2 regions of the Streptomyces sp. NPDC040718 genome follow, and region 2 is predicted to be linked to the other one. Evidence: riboswitches for the same ligand, from Rfam matches in the RefSeq annotation. Region 2 holds a riboswitch; the other holds the start of a gene.
What was found. Region 2 has a riboswitch for glycine ahead of gcvP (aminomethyl-transferring glycine dehydrogenase). Riboswitches for the same ligand answer to the same signal wherever they lie in the genome.
Positions count from the first base shown of each region.

Region 1: it holds a riboswitch for glycine, as region 2 does, so the genes downstream of both, gcvT (glycine cleavage system aminomethyltransferase GcvT) here and gcvP (aminomethyl-transferring glycine dehydrogenase) in region 2, are expected to answer to the same signal.

Region 1 covers NZ_JBVIXO010000001.1:268,044-275,515, reverse strand. Annotated here, with positions in the region: gene gcvH (glycine cleavage system protein GcvH) at 1-254, opposite strand, end outside; gene gcvT (glycine cleavage system aminomethyltransferase GcvT) at 334-1,449, opposite strand; glycine riboswitch at 1,630-1,733, opposite strand; gene ACZ597_RS01230 (AAA family ATPase) at 1,909-2,607, shown strand; gene ACZ597_RS01225 (enhanced serine sensitivity protein SseB) at 2,830-3,564, shown strand; gene ACZ597_RS01220 (enhanced serine sensitivity protein SseB C-terminal domain-containing protein) at 3,627-4,367, shown strand; gene ACZ597_RS01215 (ABC transporter permease) at 4,990-5,982, shown strand; gene ACZ597_RS01210 (ABC transporter substrate-binding protein) at 6,077-7,472, shown strand, end outside.
Region 2 covers NZ_JBVIXO010000003.1:6,449-13,920, forward strand. Annotated here, with positions in the region: gene ACZ597_RS08725 (FHA domain-containing protein) at 1-375, shown strand, start outside; gene ftsR (transcriptional regulator FtsR) at 446-1,210, shown strand; gene ACZ597_RS08735 (bifunctional nuclease family protein) at 1,274-1,747, shown strand; gene ACZ597_RS08740 (MerR family transcriptional regulator) at 1,932-2,570, shown strand; gene ACZ597_RS08745 (DNA polymerase IV) at 2,659-4,053, shown strand; gene ACZ597_RS08750 (PRC-barrel domain-containing protein) at 4,050-4,406, opposite strand; glycine riboswitch at 4,530-4,628, shown strand; gene gcvP (aminomethyl-transferring glycine dehydrogenase) at 4,825-7,472, shown strand, end outside.

The DNA of each region.
Region 1 (7,472 bases), on a different contig from region 2:
ACGACGTCCTGGTTGAACTCGGTGATCTCACCGGAGACGGGGGAGTACAGGTCGCTGACCGACTTGGTCGACTCCAGCTCGCCGCAGGTCTCGCCCTCGGTGACGGTGTCGCCGACCTCGGGGAGCTGGGCGTAGACGACGTCACCGAGCGCGTTGGCCGCGAACTCCGTGATGCCGACCGTCGCGACGCCGTCCTCGACGGCCGACAGCCACTCGTGCTCCTTGGTGTAACGCAGCTGCTGGGGGTTGCTCATGACCTGATTCTCCTGGATGCGGGGAGGTGGATACGAACGGTGGTCTTGCTTGCTGAGACGGGAGAGCCCGGTACGAGGGTTACTTCTGCCGCTTGTAGAAGGGCAGGGCCACGACCTCGTACGGCTCATGCGTACCGCGAATGTCCACGCCGACGCCGGAGGTGCCGGGCGCGGCGTGCTCCGCGTCGACGTACGCCATCGCGATCGGCTTGCCCAGCGTCGGGGACGGGGCGCCGGAGGTCACCTCGCCGACGACCTCGCCGCCGGCGACGACCGGGAAGCCGGCGCGCGGGACGCGGCGGCCCTCGGCGACCAGGCCGACCAGCTTCCGCGGCGGCTTGGTGGCGGCGACCTCGGCGGCGGCCTCCAGGGCGGCGCGGCCGACGAAGTCGCCCTCCTTCTCGAACTTCACGACCCGGCCCAGCCCGGCGTCGAAGGGGGTCAGCGCGGTGGTCAGCTCGTGCCCGTACAGCGGCATGCCCGCCTCCAGGCGCAGCGTGTCGCGGCAGGACAGGCCGGCCGGCACCAGACCGGCGCCCTCGCCCGCCTCGGTCAGCGCCTGCCACAGCTCCACGGCGTGCTCGGGGGAGACGAACAGCTCGAAGCCGTCCTCGCCCGTGTAGCCGGTACGGGCGATCAGCGCGGGCACGCCCGCGACGGTGCCCGGCAGGCCCGCGTAGTACTTCAGGCCGTCCAGGTCGGCGTCGGTGAGCGACTTCAGGATGCCGGGGGACTCCGGACCCTGGACGGCGATCAGCGCGTACGCGTCACGGTCGTCGCGGACCTCGGTGTCGAAGCCGGCGGCGCGCTCGGTGAGCGCGTCGAGCACGACCTGCGCGTTGGAGGCGTTGGCGACGACCATGTACTCGGTCTCGCCGAGGCGGTAGACGATCAGGTCGTCCAGGATGCCGCCGTCCTCCTGGCAGATGTGCGTGTACCGGGCGCGGCCGACGCCGACGGTGGAGATGTTCCCGACCAGCGCGTAGTCCAGCGCCTTCACGGCCTCCGGGCCGGTCAGGGTGATCTCGCCCATGTGGGACAGGTCGAACAGGCCGGCCTTGGTGCGCACGGCGGTGTGCTCGTCGCGCTCACTGGCGTAGCGCAGCGGCATGTCCCAGCCCGCGAAGTCGGTCATGGTCGCACCGAGCGAGCGGTGCAGCGCGTCGAGCGCGGTCAGGCGGGGGGCAGTGCTCATGGGTGTGGCTCCCGGGTCCCAGGGCATGACATGACGAGGAGGATCCTCCCCATCTGTCATCGGAACCTGAGAGGTTCGCCGAGAGTTCCCGGAGGGGGAACGCCGACTTGCACCTTGGGTGGAGCACGCGCCTGGCGGCCGTCGGGGACGGACGCGGCGGGGCTCGCTTTTCAGATCTGCCTCATCCACGCGGTACGGGGCCTGAGAGATTCAAGGGAGGTACTTGCTCCTTCGGCGCCCGGGCACGGCCTCGCGGCCTGCCGGGACTCTCCCGCGCGGATTCAAGCGGCCGGTATGCAGTTTGGTGTCCAGATGGCGCACATCATTGCACGGGACGGGCGGGGGAGGGCAGTGGGGCCCGCAAGAACGTGCGGTCCGGACGGGACCGGCCGTCCGCGCTGTGGAACGCCCGGCCGCAACCGGGGCCGTCGGATTACCGTCTCTTTACATTCAGTGGGCATGGGGCCCTCGCGGCCCGATTCGGGGGAGACGATCACTGTGCGGAGACTCGGAGTGGCTACGACGACAGGTGCGGTCGGCGCGGTTCCGGAGCAGCGGAGCACCGCCCGGCCCGCGGCGGCCGGCGGCCCCGGCCCCGTCCGCGACCTGCGCGGACAGCCCGCGCGGCCGCACCGGCTGAGCTACGCCGCCGGGGACATCGTGGTGGTGTCCGGGCTGCCCGGCGGCGGCAAGAGCACCCTGATCAAGCGGGCCGCCGAAGCCGCCATCGACTCGCAGGACACCCGCGAGCGCTGGGAGCGCCGCATGCCGTCCGGCCTGCCGTACGCGGTGTACCGGCCGCTGGTCCGCGCCGCGCACTACGGGGGGCTGTGGCGCGAGCTGCGCTCCGGCGCCTCTGTGGTGGTCCACGACTGCGGCACCCAGCCGTGGGTGCGGGGCCTGCTGGCCGCCGTCGCGCGGCGGCGGGGGCGGGCGCTGCACCTGCTGCTGCTGGACAGCACCCCCGACGAGGCCCTGTCCGGGCAGGAGGCCCGCGGCCGTCGGGTGTCGGCGTACGCGTTCGCCCGGCACCGGGGGGCGGTGGCCCGCCTCCTGCGCTCCGCGGAAGCCGGCCGGGCCCCGCGCGGCTGCGCCTCGGTCACGCTCCTGGACCGCCCTTCGGCCGCCGCCGTGACCCGGATCGCCTTCGACGCCTGACGCGGTCCCGCCGTGCGCGCCGCGGCCTGCTGCGCCGCTGCGCGGAGCCGTCCCCGCGCCCGGCACGGGCCCGGCCGGCGGACGGAACGGCAGCGGGGGGCGCGCCGTGAAACCGCCCCCGCACCCCCACGCGTCACAGAGGCGGCGGCACCCCCGCCCACCGCCGGAGGCCACGGTAGCCTCGGGGCGACATCGGCGCGGACACAGGGAGAGCAGGCGCACATGCAAGGCAACGGCTGGCCGGCGAACGAGTTGGAGCAGGTACTCGGGGCGGCGCTCGGCCAGGCGGACGCCGGCCCGCGGATCATGGACGCGCTCGGCCGCAGCCAGGTCTGGGTGCCGCTCCCCCAGGGCGGCGGGCCCGACAGCGCCTCCCTCGACCTCCCCACGATGCTGATCGACGGCGCGGCGTACGTCCCCGTCTACAGCTCGGAGGCCCAGTTCCGCTTCGCCGCCGGCCCCGCCATGGACTTCGCGGTGGCCCCCGCCGTCGAGTTCGCCCGCGGCCTGCCCCCGCAGCTCGGCATCGCCCTGAATCCCGAGGGCGCCGTCGGGGTCCCGCTGCCCCCGGCCGCCGTCGCGGAGCTGTGCCGCACCGGCCGGACCGAGCTCGACGGGCCGGCCACCGGCGGCCGCGTCCGGCTCTTCGAGCCCGACTGGCAGGACGACCCGGTCGACTTCCTCGCCGCCGCCACCGAGGAGTTCCGGGCCACCGGAGCCGTCGCGGCCGCCCACCGCTGCCTCGCCAGCGTCGAGGGCGGCGACCCCCAGCTCTTCATCGGTGTCCGGCTGGTGGGATGGGATCCCGAGTCGCGGAACGCCCCGCTGGAGGCGCTCGGCCGCGCCCTGGCCCGCGTACCGGCGCCCTGGCCGGTGCAGTTGATCCTGCTGGACGCCGCCGAGGACCCGGTCACGGAGTGGATTCGTGAGCGCGTACGCCCCTTCTACCTCCCGTAGCGCCGCTTAAGCTGGTCGGGACGTGTGGACGACGGGCGGACGAAGACGAAGAGGGGTACCGGGTGAGTGCGTCAGGCACGGCCGCGGCCGGGCAGGTCGAGCACATGCTGCGCCAGGTGACTCCCGGGCGCTATGAGGGCTATGAGTCATTCCTGCACGCCCTCGCCGAGGGCAGGCTGTGGATGCTGCTGTGGCAGGGGCAGCCGGGCTCGCCGGACGCCCAGTACGGCGGCATGGAGGTCGAGGGGCTGGGCTACGCCCCCTGCGTGACCTCCCCGCAGGAGCTGGCCGCGAGCGGCTGGAACCGCGGCTACGAGGTGGTGACGGGCCGGGACATCGCCCGCGCCCTCTACCCGGACCGCTGGGGGCTGTGGGTCAACCCGCACGCCCAGGGCGGCGGCCTCGGCATCCCCTGGGCAGACCTGCGCCGCGTCGCGACCGGCCTGGACCGGATGCCGGCGGGGCCGCTGCGGCTGTCCGAGCCGGCCCTGGAGCTCCCGCAGTTCTACGGGCTGCTGACCCAGCACGCGCACCGCACGCCGGCCGTGAGGTCGCTGCGGCGCGCCTGGGTGCAGCCCTCGCTCGGGTCCGCCTACCTCGCGGTGGGGCTCGACCTGTACGACGCCTCGGCGCCCGCGCTGGAATCCGTACGGGAGATGATGCGCCAGTCGGTCGGCGCGGTGCCCGAGGGCGTTCCGGTGTGCACGGTCGCGCTCGCGGACGAGCACGATCCGGTGGCCATGTGGCTGCGTGCGCAGACCCGGCCCTTCTACGACCGCGAGGGGCAGGCCGCCGCCTACTGACCCCCTCCGGGGGTTCCGGGGACGTTTTCCCCGAGCTCCCTACAGGGATTTCCGGGGTGCGCCCGCACCCTGAGACGACCCTGTCCGACGGACATCCGGCCGCCGGGAACCACGGTTCCCGGCGGCCTTCGCCTTGTCCGGATATCACCCCAGGTGGGCGTCCAATTGGCGCACTCCTCCCCGGAGTTCGCCGTGATGTCCGTTTGCGTACCGAACGGACGGTCTTGCTCCGCTGAGCCGTGAGCGGAGTCCGGATAACGGGAACCAGGGCGTCAGATCACGGTTGCGCATCCATTCATCTGCGGGTCTGGCGGCTGGTCGAGCGCCCGATGAAGACTCCCCACCCAAGAGCCGGTCAGTCCTCCAGGGCGCGGTTCGGCACGTGGACTTCGCCGCTCGTCCCGACACGGCGCTTCCGCACTTCCCGCACCTCATCTGCACCGCACCGCACGCACCGCACCCTGCTCCACCCACAGCACGGCCGCACTGCCAGCACAGCCAGTACCTCGCACCTCGTACGCGTTCACGTGCCCCGAGCACTGGAGCGCCACTCCGCACCAACGCCGCCACAGCGGCGGGCATGGGCCGACCCACCCGTCGGCCGAGAGGGGTCCCCACCACGATGACGGCACCACTGCACGACACGAGCGCGGAAACACCCGCACCCGTGTCCGTAGCCGACGTCCCTGCCAAGGCCATCGAAGGCCGCTCGCCCGGCCGCATCGCCTGGATGCGGCTCAAGCGCGACAAGGTCGCGCTGACCGGCGGCGTGATCGTGATCCTCCTGATCCTGGTGGCGGTCTTCGCGCCGCTGATCGTGAACCTGCTGGGCCACGACCCCAACGAGTTCCACGAGGACATGATCGATCCGGACCTGGGCACGCCGCTCGGCTCCTTCGGCGGCATCAGCTCCGACTTCCTGCTGGGCGTCGAACCCACCAACGGACGCGACGTGTTCAGCCGGATCGTCTACGGCGCCCGCATCTCGCTGGTCGTCGCCTTCCTGGCGGCCTTCGTCTCGGTCGTCCTCGGCAGCCTCCTGGGCGCCCTGGCAGGCTTCCTCGGCGGCTGGGTGGACGGCGTCATCAGCCGCCTGATGGACCTGCTGCTGGCCTTCCCCCAGCTGCTGTTCACCATCGCCCTGGTCTCCGTGGTCCCCAACTCCGTGTGGGGGTTCGAGGGTTCGGGCGTCCGGATGGGCGTGCTCATCCTCGTCATCGGCTTCTTCGGCTGGCCGTACATCGGCCGCATCGTCCGGGGCCAGACGATCTCCCTGCGCGAACGCGAGTACGTCGAGGCCGCGCGCAGCCTCGGAGCGGGCCGCGGCTACATCCTCCTCAAGGAGCTGCTGCCGAACCTGGTCGCGCCGATCCTCGTCTACGCAACGCTGATCATCCCGACCAACATCCTGACCGAAGCGGCCCTCAGCTTCCTGGGTGCCGGCGTCAAGCCGCCCACCGCTTCCTGGGGAAAGATGCTCTCCGACGCCGTCCCCATCTACCAGGACGACCCCATGTACATGGTGGTTCCCGGTATGACGATCTTCATCACCGTCCTGGCGTTCAACCTCTTCGGGGACGGGCTGCGTGACGCACTCGACCCCAAGGGCAGCTGAACCGCTTCTTCGATTCACCACCTATGGAGGTTGGACAACCGTGACCCGCAGAAAGCAGGCCCTCGCGATCACCGCCGTGATCGCCGCGCTCTCGATGACCGCCGCGTGCGGTGGTACCGAGAACAAGAAGGACGACAAGGCCGACGGCGACAGCGGCAAGGGCTACAGCGGTGCCGCCACCGCCGTGATCAACCCTTCGGACGCCAAGGGCGGCGAGCTCAAGCTCTGGTCCCCGCAGGACGTCGACTACCTCGACCCGGCGCGCGCCTACTACGGCTTCGTCTGGAACATGCAGCGGCTCTACGTCCGCAGCCTGCTGGCCTACGACGCCAAGCCGGGCAAGGACGGCACGAAGGTCGTCCCCGACCTCGCCGAGGCCCTGCCGGTCATCAGCAACGACGGCAAGACCTACACCCTGAAGCTCAAGGACGGGGTGAAGTTCGAGGACGGTACGCCGATCACCTCGAAGGACATCAAGTACGGCGTCGAGCGCGTCTTCGCGCAGGACGTGCTGTCCGGCGGTCCGACCTACCTGATCGACCTCCTGGACCAGGGCCAGAAGTACCCCGGCCCGTACAAGGACACCGACCCGAACAAGATGGGTCTGAAGACGGTCGAGACGCCGGACGACAAGACGATCGTCTTCAACCTGGCGAGCGCGAACTCGGACTTCAGCTACCTGCTGGCCATGCCGTCCTCCTCGCCGGTCCCGGCGGGCAAGGACACGGGCGCCACGTACACCAACAAGCCGATCTCGACCGGCCCCTACAAGGTCGAGAGCTTCACCGCCGGCAAGGGCGCGACCTTCGTCCGCAACGAGAACTGGGACCCGAAGACGGACCCGATCCGCAAGGGTCTGCCGGACAAGGTCTCCTTCACGGTCACCACCAACCCGGACGACATGGACCAGCGCCTGCTCTCGGGCGACATCGACATGGCCGTCGACGGCACCGGTGTCCAGCAGGCCGCGAAGAACAAGATCCTCAAGGACGACAAGCTCAAGGCCAACGCGGACAACCCGTTCACGGGCTACATCCGCTACTTCGCCTTCCCGCAGACGGTCGCGCCGTTCGACAACATCGAGTGCCGCAAGGCCGTCATCTACGCGGCCGACCCGAAGTCGCTCCAGACCGCCCGCGGCGGCCCGACCAGCGGTGACCTCGGCGCGAACATGCTGCCGGCCGGTGTCCCCGGTTCGGACAAGGCGTACGACCCCTTCGGCCTGACGAAGGGCAAGCCGCAGGAGGCCAAGGCCAAGGAGGCCCTCAAGGCCTGTGGCAAGCCCGACGGCTTCGAGACCGTCATCGCCGTGCGCAACAACCGCGCCCCCGAGGTGAAGACGGCCGAGTCCCTCCAGGCCTCGCTCGCCAAGGTCGGCATCAAGGCGACGATCGACCAGTTCGACGGCAAGCTCTCCTCCTCCACGATCGGTTCGCCCGAGAACGTGAAGAAGAAGGGCTACGGCATCATCGTCATGGGCTGGGGCGCCG
Region 2 (7,472 bases):
GGGTCGGGCCAGCACGTGTCGTCCTCGCTCTCTCCCGAGGCCCAGGCCGCGGTGGAGGCGCTCCCGCCCGGTTCCGCCCTGCTGATCGTGCGGCGCGGGCCCAACTCGGGCAGCCGGTTCCTGCTGGACGGCGAACTGACCACTGCGGGCCGGCACCCGCAGAGCGACATCTTCCTGGACGACATCACCGTGTCCCGCCTGCATGTCGAATTCCGCCGGAGCCCGGAGGGCGGCTTCACCGTCGCCGACGTGGGCAGCCTCAACGGCACGTACGTGAACCGCGAGCCGATCGAGTCCGTCGCCCTGCACAACGGTGACGAGGTGCAGATCGGCAAGTACCGGCTGGTCTTCTACGCGAGCCTGCGGGGCGTCTGACCCCCTCGGACACCGTCCGGGGGGAACCCCACCCCCGGACACCCTCCGGGGGGACCCCAGGGAAGGTTCCATGCTGCGTACCCCGACGGGCGGTGCCGCGAAGAACGGCACCGCCGGCTCGGCCGGGCAGCTGGTCAGCATCGGCACGGTGCTGACCACGCTGCGGGACGAGTTCCCCGAAGTCACGATCTCGAAGATCCGCTTCCTGGAGGCGGAGGGCCTGGTCGAGCCCCGGCGCACGCCTTCCGGATACCGCAAGTTCAGCACGGAGGACGTGGAGCGGCTCGCGCGCATCCTGCGCCTGCAGCGTGACCACTACCTCCCGCTGAAGGTCATCCGGGAGCAGCTCGACGCGCTCGACCGCGGTGAGCAGATCCGCATCCCCGCGCCCGCCGCGCACGGGGAGTCCGTTGACGGCGCCCAGCCCTGCGCCGGGTACGCGGAGGCGGGCGGGGAGCCGCCGCCGGCGGCCCGGGTGGGCCGGGCCGAGCTGATGGCCGCCGCCGAGGTGGACGAGGCGCAGCTCGGCGAGTGGGAGTCGTACGGGCTCGTCTCCGAGGTGCCCGGCGGCGGGTTCGACGCGGGGACGGTCGGCGTGGCCCGGCTGATCGCCGATCTCGGCCGGTTCGGTCTCGAACCGCGCCACCTGCGGGGAATGAAGGCGGCGGCGGACCGGGAGGCCGGTCTGGTGGAGCAGCTCGTCGCCCCGCTGCGCAGGCACCGCAATCCGCAGACCAGGGCGCACGCCGAAGCCACGATGAGGGAGCTCGCAGGGCTCTCCGTAAGGCTCCACGAGGCCTTGGTGCAGACCGCTCTCGGACTGCGTCCGCACTGACCGGACGGGTCCCGGTGGGGCCCCGACTACCCAAACCTGCCGGGCAGGTCCTAGGGTTGCTGTGTGAACGAGCTCGACGTTGTGGGTGTCCGGGTGGAAATGCCCTCCAACCAACCGATCGTGCTCCTGCGTGAAGTGGGAGGCGACCGGTACCTCCCCATCTGGATCGGTCCTGGGGAGGCGACCGCCATTGCCTTCGCGCAGCAGGGCATGGCCCCTGCCCGGCCGCTGACGCACGACCTTTTCAAGGACGTGCTGGAGGCGGTCGGCGAGGAGCTCACCGAGGTCCGGATCACGGATCTGCGGGAGGGCGTCTTCTACGCGGAGCTGGTCTTCGCCAGCGGGGTCGAGGTGAGCGCGCGGCCGTCGGACGCCATAGCGCTGGCCCTGCGCACGGGAACGCCGATCTACGGCAGCGACGGCGTGCTGGACGACGCCGGAATCGCGATTCCCGACGAGCAGGAGGACGAGGTGGAGAAGTTCCGCGAGTTCCTCGACCAGATCTCTCCCGAGGACTTCGGCACGGGCCCCCAGTAGCCGCGCCGGCGGCCGTGCCGTCCACCGGGAACTGTCGGCCCATTCGAGTAGCCTTTCCCCGCAGCGGGGTACGGGAAACCACTCTCAGGGTGATTATCACTCGGCGTGCCGAGTGTGGCGATCGTTGACGCACCCCTGGTCACTGCCTACCTTCAAGGTGGCAGGTCAAGGACGGAGGGTCGGCGTGAGGATCACGGGCGGCGGTACGACCGGGGGCACCCCCGCGCGGAGCGACGGTGGGCCGTATCCGGTGCACGGCGGCGCGGCGGGTTCCGCGCACCGTCAGCCGGCGGCCGCGCCGGTCGGACCGGTGGGCGAAGGCCCGGCGTCCGAGGAGGTCGGCTACCGCGGACCGACGGCGTGCGCCGCCGCGGGGATCACGTACCGGCAGCTCGACTACTGGGCGCGCACCGGACTCGTGGAGCCGAGCGTGCGGCCGGCGTACGGGTCGGGCACGCAGCGGCTGTACAGCTTCCGCGACGTGGTCGTCCTGAAGATCGTCAAGCGCTTCCTGGACACCGGGGTGGCGCTGCAGAACATCCGCACCGCCGTGCAGCACCTGCGGGGCCGGGGCTTCTCCGACCTGGAGCGCATGACGCTGATGAGCGACGGCGCGACCGTGTACGAGTGCACCTCGCCGGACCAGGTCGTGAGCCTGCTCCAGGGCGGGCAGGGCGTCTTCGGCATCGCGGTGGGCGTCGTCTGGCGCGACGTCGAGAACGCGCTGTCGCAGCTGCACGGGGAACGGGTGGACACCGGGGAGACCCTGGTCGGCCACAACCCGGCCGACGAGCTCGCGGCCCGCCGGAACCGGGCCGTCTGACTCCCGGACGCCGTCCGCTCCCGTCCCCGCCCCGGGCCGCGGCCCGTTGATCACCGCGTTGTCAGTGGCGTAGGGCAGCATCGGTGCTGTGAGAGCCGCGCCGACCATCCTGCACCTGGACATGGACGCCTTCTACGCCTCCGTGGAGCAGGCGGCCAAGCCCAGCCTGCGCGGGAAGGCCGTGATCGTCGGAGGCCTCGGGCCGCGCGGGGTCGTGGCCACCGCCTCCTACGAGGCCAGGCGGTTCGGGGTGCATTCGGCGATGCCGACCGCGCAGGCCCGCCGCCTCTGCCCGAACGGCGCCTACCTGATCCCCCGCTTCACCGTCTACCGCGAGGTCAGCGAGCTGGTCATGGGCCTGCTGCGGGAGCTGTCGCCGCTCGTGGAGCCGCTCAGCCTGGACGAGGCCTTCGTGGACCTGGAGGCGGGCGGCGCGGCCTTCGACTCGGCGAGCGCCCGCGCCACGGGGGAGCGGCTGCGGGCCGACATCACCGCCCGCACGGGGCTCAGCGGCTCGGTGGGCCTGGCCGGGTCCAAGATGCTGGCCAAGATCGCCTCGGAGGAGGCCAAGCCCGACGGGCTCCTGCTGATCGAGCCGGGGACCGAGCGCGCGCTCCTCGCGCCCATGTCGGTGCGCACCCTGCCCGGGGTGGGGCCGGCCACCGGGGAGCACCTGCGCCGGGCCGGGATCACCACCGTGGGGGAACTGGCCGAGGCGGGTGAGGACGAGCTGGTGCGGATGGTGGGCCGGGCGCACGGCGTGGGGCTCCACCGCATGGCGCTGGGGCTGGACGACCGGCCGGTGGTCGCCGAGCGGGACGCGAAGTCCGTGTCCGTGGAGGACACCTTCGACGTGGACCTGCACGACCGGGTCCGGATCCGGTACGAGGTGCAGCGGCTCGCCGACCGCTGCGTGGGGCGGCTGCGCGCCTCGGGGCACTCGGGGCGGACCATCGTCCTGAAGGTGCGCCGGTACGACTTCTCGACCCTGACGCGCTCCGAGACGCTCCGGGGGCCCACCGACGACCCGGCCGTGGTGCGGGAGGCGGCCGCGCGGCTGCTGGAGGGCGTGGACACCACCGGCGGGGTGCGGCTGCTCGGGGTGGGGGTGACGGGGCTCGCGGACTACACGCAGGAGGACCTGTTCGCCCACGCGCTGGCCACCGCCGAGGAGGCGGGGGCCGAAGCGCTGGGAGGCGAGGAGGGGGCCGCCGGGCCCGCCCCGGAGGGCGGGCACCCGGAGGGGGCCGCGGCGGTCCTGGAGGGCGCCGGGGCCGCTCCCGTGCGGCACTGGGCGGCGGGCAGCGACGTACGCCACGCGGTGTACGGGCCGGGGTGGGTGCAGGGCAGCGGGGTCGGGCGGGTGACCGTACGGTTCGAGCGCCCCGGATCGCCCCCGGGCCGGGTCCGCACGTTCCTGCTGGACGACCCCGACCTGGAGGCGTCCGATCCGCTGCCCCTGGTGGGGGAGGGGGACGCCTAGGGGCTGTCCTGGGGGCGGGGGCGCTGGAAGTCGGAGGGGAGGGCCACGTCCAGGCCGTAGTGGTGGTAGAGCTGGAGCTCCTGCTCGGGGGAGAGGTGGCGGCCGACCCCGAAGTCGGGGGCGTCCTTGATCAGGGAGCGTTCGAAGGGCACGCGCAGGGCGTCGTCCACCACTTCGCTGGGCTCCAGGGGGACGAAGGCGTCGCGGCCGAAGAGGCCCGTCCGGACGGCGGCCCACTCCGGCACGCCCGTGGCGTCGTCGAGGTAGACCTCGTCCACGGTGCCGATCTTGGTGCCGTTGCGGTCGAACGCCTTGCGGCCGATCAGGCTGCGGGGATCGATGTCGGTCTGCACGGTCCCTCCGTACGGTCGCAGTGATGCACAGCTCATCCGTAATGACTACAGAAGTGCATATTTGAAGTGGGGGCCACTCGAGGGAGGGTCGAGATCCTCGCTGGTAGGCTGGGTGACGGCTGTTGACCCTGTGCGGGAGAGTCCTCCGAGTGAGTTCGACGGAGGCGCCGAAGGAGCAAATCCTCCCCGGAATCTCTCAGGCATACGTACCGCACGTGACGAGGCCACTCTGGAAAGCAGGGGCAGGGACCGGGCCCGCAGTGCCGGTACCTCCCCTCACCGACGGTGAAAGCCGGAGCTCTCGGGCGAACCCCGCGGCTCCGGTGAAGCTCTCAGGTTGAGATGACAGAGGGGGAGGCCGTCCGGGTGCCCGCGCCGTGGTGCCCCTCGCAGGTCATACGACCAGGAGGCCTCCGTTATGACCGCCAACCGCATTCCGCTCTCCCAGCTCGAGCGGGGCATCCCCTTCGAGCAGCGTCACATCGGCCCGGACGCCGAAGCGCAGGCCAAGATGCTCGCCCAGGTGGGCTACGGCTCCCTGGACGAGCTGACCGCCGCCGCGGTACCGGATGTGATCAAGACCGCCGAGGCGCTGAACCTGCCCGAGGCGCGCACCGAAGCCGAGGTGCTGGCCGAGCTGCGCTCGCTCGCCGACCGCAACCAGGTGCTCTCCCCGATGATCGGTCTCGGCTACTACGGGACCTTCACCCCGCCGGTGATCCTGCGCAACGTCATGGAGAACCCGGCCTGGTACACGGCGTACACCCCGTACCAGCCGGAGATCTCGCAGGGCCGCCTGGAGGCGCTGCTGAACTTCCAGACCCTCGTGGCCGACCTGACCGGCCTGCCCACCTCCGGCGCCTCCCTGCTGGACGAGGGCACCGCGGCGGCCGAGGCCATGTCGCTGGCCCGCCGCGTGGGCAAGGTCAAGGGCGGGGTCTTCCTCGTCGACGCCGACGCGCTGCCGCAGACCATCGCCGTGATCGAGACCCGCGCCGAGCCCACGGGCGTCGAGGTCGTCGTCGCGGACCTGTCCGAGGGCATCCCCGCCGAGATCGCCGAGCGCGGCGTCTTCGGCGTGCTGCTCCAGTACCCGGGCGCCTCCGGCGCGGTCCGCGAGATCAAGCCGGTCATCGACCAGGCGCACGAGCTCGGCGCGATCGTCACCGTCTCCGCCGACCTGCTCGCGCTGACCCTGCTGACCTCCCCGGGCGAGCTGGGCGCGGACATCGCCGTCGGCACCACCCAGCGCTTCGGCGTCCCGATGGGCTTCGGCGGCCCGCACGCCGGCTACATGGCCGTCCAGGCCAAGCACGCCCGCTCGCTGCCCGGCCGCCTCGTCGGCGTCTCCGTGGACGCGGACGGCAACAAGGCGTACCGCCTGGCCCTGCAGACCCGCGAGCAGCACATCCGCCGCGAGAAGGCCACCAGCAACATCTGCACCGCGCAGGTGCTGCTCGCCGTCATGGCCGGCATGTACGCCGTCTACCACGGCCCGGACGGCCTGAAGACGATCGCCGGCCGCACCCACCGCTACGCGGCCATCCTCGCCGCGGGCCTGACGGCCGGCGGGGTCGAGCTGGTGCACGGCTCCTTCTTCGACACCGTCACGGCCAAGGTCCCCGGCAAGGCCGCCGAGGTCGTCGCCGCCGCCCGTGAGGGCGGGGTCAACCTGTACCGCGCCGACGCCGACCACGTCTCGGCCTCCTGCGACGAGACCACCACGCGCGCCGACCTCGAAGCGGTCTGGGCCGCCTTCGGCGTCACCGCCGACATCGAGGCCCTGGACGCGGCCACCGCCGACGCGCTGCCCGAGGGCCTGCTGCGCTCGGACGCGTACCTGACCCACCCGGTCTTCCACCAGCACCGTTCCGAGACCGCGATGCTGCGCTACCTGCGCAAGCTCTCGGACAAGGACTACGCGCTGGACCGCGGCATGATCCCGCTGGGCTCCTGCACCATGAAGCTCAACGCGACCACCGAGATGGAGCCGGTGACCTGGCCCGAGTTCGGCCAGCTGCACCCGTTCGCCCCGGTCGAGCAGGCCGAGGGGTACCTCACGCTCATCAACGAGCTGGAGGAACGTCTCTGCGAGGTGACCGGCTACGACAAGGTCTCCATCCAGCCGAACGCCGGCTCCCAGGGCGAGCTCGCCGGTCTGCTGGCCGTCCGCGCCTACCACCGCGCGAACGGCGACGAGCAGCGCACCATCTGTCTCATCCCGTCCTCCGCGCACGGCACCAACGCCGCGAGCGCCGTGATGGCCGGCATGAAGGTCGTCGTCGTCAAGACCGCCGACGACGGCGAGGTGGACGCGGACGACCTGCGCGCCAAGATCGAGCAGTACCGCGACGAGCTCTCCGTCCTCATGATCACCTACCCGTCGACGCACGGCGTCTTCGAGGAGCACGTCGCCGACATCTGCGCCCAGGTGCACGAGGCCGGCGGCCAGGTGTACGTGGACGGCGCCAACCTGAACGCCCTGGTGGGTCTGGCCAAGCCGGGCCACTTCGGCGGCGACGTCTCGCACCTGAACCTGCACAAGACCTTCTGCATCCCGCACGGCGGCGGCGGCCCGGGCGTCGGCCCGGTCGGTGTCCGGGCGCACCTGGCCCCGTACCTGCCGAACCACCCGCTCCAGCCGACCGCCGGCCCGGAGACGGGCGTCGGTCCGATCTCCGCCGCGCCGTGGGGCTCGGCGGGCATCCTGCCGATCTCCTGGTCGTACGTCCGCCTGATGGGTGGCGAGGGCCTCAAGCGCGCCACCCAGGTGGCGGTCCTCGGCGCCAACTACATCGCCAAGCGCCTGGAGCCCCACTACCCGGTCCTCTACACCGGTCCGGGCAACCTGGTCGCGCACGAGTGCATCATCGACCTGCGTCCGCTGTCGAAGGCCACGGGCGTGAGCGTCGACGACATCGCCAAGCGCCTGATCGACTACGGCTTCCACGCGCCGACCATGTCCTTCCCGGTGGCCGGCACGCTGATGATCGAGCCGACCGAGTCCGAGGACCTCTTCGAGATCGACCGCTTCTGCGACGCGATGATCGCCATCCGCGCCGAGAT